Linked DNA regions of Victivallis lenta. The protein of the gene in region 1 interacts with the protein of each later gene in a pairwise test. Links are inferred from orthologs where the notes say so. Each region holds a gene or a part of one and is shown in the gene's direction. Other genes may lie near its edges. The genes, in order: pepT and tpiA.

Region 1 (3,225 bases):
AATCCGTTGGATTCGATCGCCCGCGCGAATCCGGCATAATAATCGGCGTCGCGGTTTAATTCGAAGCCGTGCGCGTTCACGTGAAACACGATGCAATCCTCCGGTCCCTGCTGCGGCGGATTCTGTTTTTCGACACCGTATCCGGCAAAGACCGCGCGGACGGGCAGCGACCGCTTCCGCGCCCCGGCGGGTACGGTCAGGTAACCGGTGACCGGGCGCGGCCCGGCGCAGTCGACGGTTGCCGCGTAGACGGTCACGTTTTTCAGGGGACTCGTCTGCTGTTCGAGCCGGTACTTCAGCGGAACGGCGGCGAGGCGCGCTTTCTGCCTCCTCCAGAATGCGTCGAAATCGGCAATCTCCGGCAGCCCGGCGAGCTTGTCCGGTTCGACTCCCGCGCCGCCCTCGAAGCCGCAGTTCATCGGCTGCCCCCAGTTGTTGCGGGTCGGCAGCGGCTTGCCGCCGGCGTCCAGCAGCGTCGCCGTGATGCGGACGAATCCGGGCCGGTCCAGCGAGGTGCGGAGCACCAGAGGACGGGCGGAGACCCGCTCCCGGCCGCGCTCGGTCCTGCCGTCGTCGCCGGAGCGTTCCCAGGCCAGGAAGTAGTCGCCTTCCGCCTTCTGCCCGCCGTAATCGGTTCGGATTTCAAAGATGATCGTTTCTCCCGCCCGGTAACTCAGCGGGTCCCGGTCGGTGACGCCGGTCACCTCCACCCGGGCCGGATTGAGCGCGGCTCCGGCGCCCGCGAAAACTGCGGCGGACAATAGAGCGGCGGCAGCCGCCGTGACGGAATATTTCATGCGTGCCTCCTGAAGTTGACGGGAATATAGGTCCGGAATTCCGGCTTTCAACCGCTTTCTTTCACATTCCGCAAAAATGGGACCGGATTGTACCGGGCCGGGCGGTTGCGGACGGTGGAAAACGGCGTTTTCGGCGGTATAGTAAAAGCAAAAACGAATGGAGGAGGTACCATCATGAAAACCGTTTCGGAACGAATGCTCGAATATGTCCGGTTCAACACGCAGTCGAACGATTCCACCGGGCGGCATCCCTCCACGCCGGGGCAGCTTGAGTTCGCCCGGCATCTTGCGAAGGAGCTTCGGGAGCTCGGCGTCGAGCGGGTCCGCGTCTCCGAATTCGCCTATGTATTCGGCGAAATTCCGCCTTCGGCGGGCTGCGGGGAGGCTCCGGCCCTCGGGCTTGTGGCGCATATGGACACCTCGGCCGATGCTCCCGGCGACAACGTCCGTCCGCAGCTGGTCGAGTACCGGGGCGGCGTCATTCCGCTCGGTGACAGCGGCCGCACGCTTGATCCGGCCGTTTTTCCGGAACTGAACCGCCTGACCGGGCATACGCTGATCACCACGGACGGCACCACGCTTCTCGGCGCCGACGACAAGGCCGGCATCGCGGAGATTCTGACCGCCGTCGAACGGGTTGCCGCCGGAGATCTCCCGCACGGAAAGCTCTGCATCGGCTTTACGCCGGACGAGGAGATCGGCGAGGGGCCGCTCCATTTCGACGTTGCGGATTTCGGCGCCGATTACGCCTATACCCTCGACGGCGGCGGCGCCGGGGAGATCGAGTTCCAGAACTTCAACGCGGCGACGGCGACCTTCGAACTCCGGGGGCGGTCCGTCCATCCCGGTTCGGCCAAAGACGTGATGATCAACGCCCAGAAGGTCGCGTTCGAGCTTGATTCCCTGCTGCCGCAGGATGAGGTTCCGGAGAAGACGGAGCGCTTTCAGGGGTTCTATCACCTGGTTCACACTTCCGGCAGCGTCGGGAATGCCCGGCTGGTCTATCTGCTGCGCGACCACGAAGCCGCTTCGTTCGAGGCGCGCAAACGGCGTATGCGGGAGGCGGCCGAGACGCTGAACGCGAAATACGGCGCCGGAACCGTCGTGCTGACCATCAAGGACCAGTACCGCAATATGGAGGAGATCATCCGGCAGCATCCGTTTCTGATTGAAATCGCGGAAGACGCCGTCCGTTCCGCCGGGATCGAGCCGGTCATCGTGCCGATCCGCGGCGGCACCGACGGCGCGACGCTCTCCTTCAAAGGACTGCCCTGCCCGAATCTCGGGACCGGCGGTTACAACTTCCACGGCGAATGCGAGTTCGCATCGGTACAGGAGATGGAGAGTTCGGTCCAGGTCATCCTGAACATCATCAAGGCGTTTGCAGGCAAAAAGTAACGCCGCTGTTCCGCTGGGGACGGTGCGGCGGTCCGGCTCCGCGTATTTCAATGAGAACCGCCGGGCGGGATAAGATGGCGCAGGCCGGTAAATAATCGAATTTTTTCGCGGAATGCTCTTGACAATTCCCGCTGTCTGAGGTATAATTATAGTGTCAGTATACGATACGTAATCAACTTCTATTCGTGTCGCCCGGGAAAGGAGACGGCCATGAATCGACGCTTCAGGTCAACGGCATCTCCGGGAAACCGCGTCGGCGGGAATGTCCACCGGTCAACGATGATTCTGTATAATACCGGGTATGTGAAATGAAACAGCATTGCCGCCCGGCAAAAAAGCGCGGTATGCGCCGCGCAGCGGATGTGAACGCAGCGGAGCGAAGGCTCACCGCCGCGGGCGGCAAGGGGGCAGCCCACGGGAAATGAAAGCCCGGCACAGAGTAAGAAATGGGGGGCGGGGGAAATGTATTCCCCCCGCGAATCCCACGACAATGAAGACGGACGAGACCAGGAAGAGCAGACGGAACATTTCTGCCGCCAGAGGACGAATAAATTCATTTAACCAAAAGGAGTTACATCATGACAGGCCGCGCACGGAAACATCATATACCCCCTATTATGCGCAAACCGTTCACCTTGATTGAGCTGCTGGTCGTTATTGCGATTATCGCGGTTCTTGCCGCCATGCTGCTGCCCGCCTTGAACCAGGCGCGCAGTGCGGCCAAGACGACCAAGTGCGTCAACATCCTGAAGCAGTTCGGCTCGGCGGGGGCGATGTACGCCGCCAACTGCGACGACTGGTGGATGCCGAGTCTGGTCGGCGATTTCCAGTTTCCGCACGGCTCCTACTTCGGCAATGATATGTTCCGCTCGCTGCTCGGCATTCCGGGCATCTACCAGATGGACCCGATCAGCGATGCTTTTCCGACCGGCCTGATGTGTCCCGACTCCTTCGGAGCGCAGGAGGCGAAAAACGGCTGGGGATTGATCTACAGCTCTTACGGCTACACCTATTTCGACGTCTATGGAAA
Region 2 (3,307 bases), on another replicon or contig:
GGATAGAGGTTCCGGGTGATGCCGGTTCCGCGGATCGGGTCTTCGCCGCCGCCGGCCACCCGCGCCGGGCGGTCGAGTTTGGCGATGAGGTCGTCGACATACGGCATCATGCGGACCGGACAGCTTACGGTCAGCAGTTGCTCGTCGCCGGCCCTGTAGTTGATGCGGTTCACGGTCGACTGCGTGTTGTTGCGTTTGACCACGCCGAGGACGAAGGGGGCGACGTCGTTCGCTTTCAGGTATTTGAGTTCGTAAACCTTGGAAATCATGTATTCCTGGGCATCGTCCTGGATCAGGCGGATGGTCCGGGTCTCCCCGGTTTCGGGGGGCGCGGCGGCGAGAGCGCCGGGCAGGAGAAGCCCCGCGGAAACGGCAAGGGCCGCAATCGGCTGATTCATGCTGCTGTCCTTTCGTTAAGGGATAAGGTTCGGAAATTGTTTTCTGTTTCGTAATGTATTGCCGGGATGTTAGGATCCGATGAGCCGTTGATGGTTTTTCAGTTACGGCTGTATCCGGTCAAAACGCGGAGCCGGGGGATTCGCGGCAAGGATTCCGGCAGATTACTTGCAAAATCGGTTTTGACCGTTTAAATTAGTAAAATCAAAAAAGAAGGAACCTATGGAATGGGAAAAGCAGTGATGACGGTCGCGCTGGCCGCGGCGATCCTGATGACGGCGGGGTGCAACACCTCGGTGGTCACCATGCTGCCGCCCGCGGAGGGGCAGACCAGTTCGAGCGGGGAGCGGGTGGTTGCAAATCTCGAAGGGAGCAACTGGGGGATTTTCCTGTTCTACTATATTCCGCTGTGGAGCGGCAATCCGAACCGGCCGAACCGGCGCGACTATGTCACCTGCCGGAACCGGATCGAAAACAAGTATACGGATATGATGCTGAAAGGCTGGGCGAAGCAGCTGAAGGCCGAAGTGGAGGACGTGGAGATCACGGAGTCGTCCACCGGCTTTTTTTCGCTCTGGATTCTCTGGCGGAGGAGCCAGCATGCGACGGCGGTCGCCGTGAAAAAGAAATGACTGTTCGGAATTCCCAAGCAAAAAACGGAATGAATCCCGGACGATCAACATCTTAGGGGTTGCAAAATGTGTTGCGGTGTGTTATTTTTCCCCTTGGCACTTTATGTCACAACGCATGAATGAAGAAAATAGAGAGGTATTTGTATGGATCGCAAAGTCATTATCGCCGGAAACTGGAAGATGAACAAGACCGCCGCCGAGGGCAAGGCCTTGGTCGAAGCCCTGAAGGGACTGGTTGCCGACGTCTGCCCGTCGAAGGCCGATATCGTCGTCTGCCCGCCGTTCACGACCATCGCCGCGGTCGCCGAGGCGATCAAGGGCAGCAACATCAAGCTCGGTGCGCAGAATATCCACTGGGCCGCCAGCGGCGCGTTCACCGGAGAAATCGCCGCCGACATGCTGAAAGAGCTCGGTGTCGAATATGTGATCATCGGCCACAGCGAACGCCGGCAGTATTTCGGCGAGACGGATGAGACGGTCAACAAGCGCGTCAAGGCCGCGCTGGCCGCCGGCTTCAAGCCGATTGTCTGCATCGGCGAAATGCTCGAAGAGCGCGAGAGCGGCAAGACCGAGAAGGTCCTGTTCACCCAGCTCGAGGGCGGCCTGGCCGGGCTCACGAAGGAGGATATGGCCAACGTGGTGATCGCCTACGAGCCGGTCTGGGCCATCGGAACCGGCAAGACCGCGACGCCGGAGCTCGCCGAAGAGACTCACAACTTCATCCGGATGACTCTGAATGACATGTTCGGCAAGGAAGTCGGCGAAGGCGTCCGCATCCAGTACGGCGGCAGCATGAAGGCCGAAAACGCGAAGGAGCTCGTTGCTCAGCGCAACATCGACGGCGGCCTGATCGGCGGCGCGGCGTTGAAGGCGGACAGCTTTGCCGCGCTGGTTCACAATGCGATTGCCGAGTAAAAACGGCATCAATTTTGGAAAATAATTGAGATTATTAGCCGGCTGGCGGTAAAAAGGGGTTGACTTTTTATTCGATGGGGGCTAATATTAACCGGGGCCGGGATACAGAGCATAGGGTATTTGTGCTCGCGTATCCCGAAACATAACGAAAAGATAAGGCGCGATTTGATATGATCGTTTTTCTGTACGTACTTGTGGCGATTCTTTCGCTGCTGGTGATCGGGATCATCCTGATCCAGCCGTCGAAGTCCGGCGGGATGGGCGCGGCTTTCGGCGGAATCGGCGAATCGGTGTTCGGGGCGCAGGCCGGCAGCCATCTGACGAAGGCGACGGTGATCATGACCGGTGTTTTTTTCCTTCTGGCGCTGATCCTTGCCTCGCTGATCGGCCACGGCTACCGGGACGACAACTCCGCCTCCGCCGTGACCCGTCAGCTCGAAAGCGGCATGGAGGCTCCCGTCGAAACGCCGAAGACGGATGCGGTTCCGGCGGCGGTTGACGAATCTTCGAAAGCCGCGGCCGAAGCCGGGGCCGATAACAAACAATAAAGAGTGGAAATCCAGCGGGGAAATTTTCGTATGAAAAAATGGCTGTTTCTGGTCGGCTTGACCGCGCTGCTTCTGCACGGCGCGCAAGATGCGCGTGCTGCGGCGGTCGAGGAGTTGTTCACCAAGGTAAAAGTGACTCTCAACACCAGCAATCCACCCAGTTTTCGAAATACTTCGAACTCCACCCCGTCGACCAGCAGTTCCTGGCGGAACAAATGGCTGGTGATTTCCGTCGAATTCACGCCCGTCATGCCCCAGAGGCAGCGCCATTTCTGGATTGATGACGTAACGATGAACATCCGGGCCGTCTTCAACGGCCAGTCGGACGGCCGGGCGCAGCCGATCCTCTTTACCGGTACGAGCGAGTTCTGGACCATTCCGCTCGACAACCGCAAACATATCGCCACGATGTTTGTCCCTCCCCAGATTCTGGACCGCTATCTGCCGTCCACCGGTTCGGCCAGTGTGGTCAGCACGAGCGGAACCTTCGTCATGGAGGTTCTGTTCAAGGACCGCGCCGGCACGGTGATCGGCACGGGGTTCTATGGTCAACGCGGCATGTCCGACAAGGATTATGCCGAATATTTCTCCAAGCTGAATGCGGGAGCTGCTCTGACGATTCCCGGCGCCATTCTTCCGCGCAATCTGACTCCCTGGGCTTACCTTGATATAGATGATTTCGATTTTCTCAAACCGGCCGGCGGCCGCGCGGCGGAAAAGTAAGACAGTGATTTGTGAATTGATTACCATTCTATAACAATGGCGCCGGGGATGCCATCCGGTGCAGAACATGTGGAACAATCATTAAAATGCCAA

The links.
Region 2: the proteins of pepT (region 1) and tpiA interact in binary tests that used the Escherichia coli proteins (3 or more experiments, as listed by UniProt). The link is inferred for Victivallis lenta from one-to-one orthologs.

The regions. Positions count from the first base shown.
Region 1 is NZ_VUNS01000008.1:83,511-86,735, reverse strand. Bases 178-3,083 are described here. They hold pepT (peptidase T), read left to right. Parts: upstream 178-971; coding sequence 972-2,195; downstream 2,196-3,083. Other genes in these bases: FYJ85_RS09260 (prepilin-type N-terminal cleavage/methylation domain-containing protein), read left to right, coding at 2,774-3,083; FYJ85_RS09270 (acetylxylan esterase), read right to left, coding at 178-797. In the rest of the region: more of FYJ85_RS09270, read right to left, coding at 1-177; more of FYJ85_RS09260, read left to right, coding at 3,084-3,225. UniProt on the Escherichia coli protein: Cleaves the N-terminal amino acid of tripeptides.
Region 2 is NZ_VUNS01000003.1:106,233-109,539, reverse strand. The notes cover bases 70-3,057. They hold tpiA (triose-phosphate isomerase), read left to right. Parts: upstream 70-1,172; coding sequence 1,173-1,943; downstream 1,944-3,057. Other genes in these bases: FYJ85_RS04255 (hypothetical protein), read left to right, coding at 2,522-3,057; secG (preprotein translocase subunit SecG), read left to right, coding at 2,114-2,491; FYJ85_RS04270 (hypothetical protein), read left to right, coding at 624-1,028; FYJ85_RS04275 (hypothetical protein), read right to left, coding at 70-398. Outside these bases: more of FYJ85_RS04275, read right to left, coding at 1-69; more of FYJ85_RS04255, read left to right, coding at 3,058-3,214; pilus assembly protein PilM, read left to right, coding at 3,301-3,307. UniProt on the Escherichia coli protein: Involved in the gluconeogenesis. Catalyzes stereospecifically the conversion of dihydroxyacetone phosphate (DHAP) to D-glyceraldehyde-3-phosphate (G3P).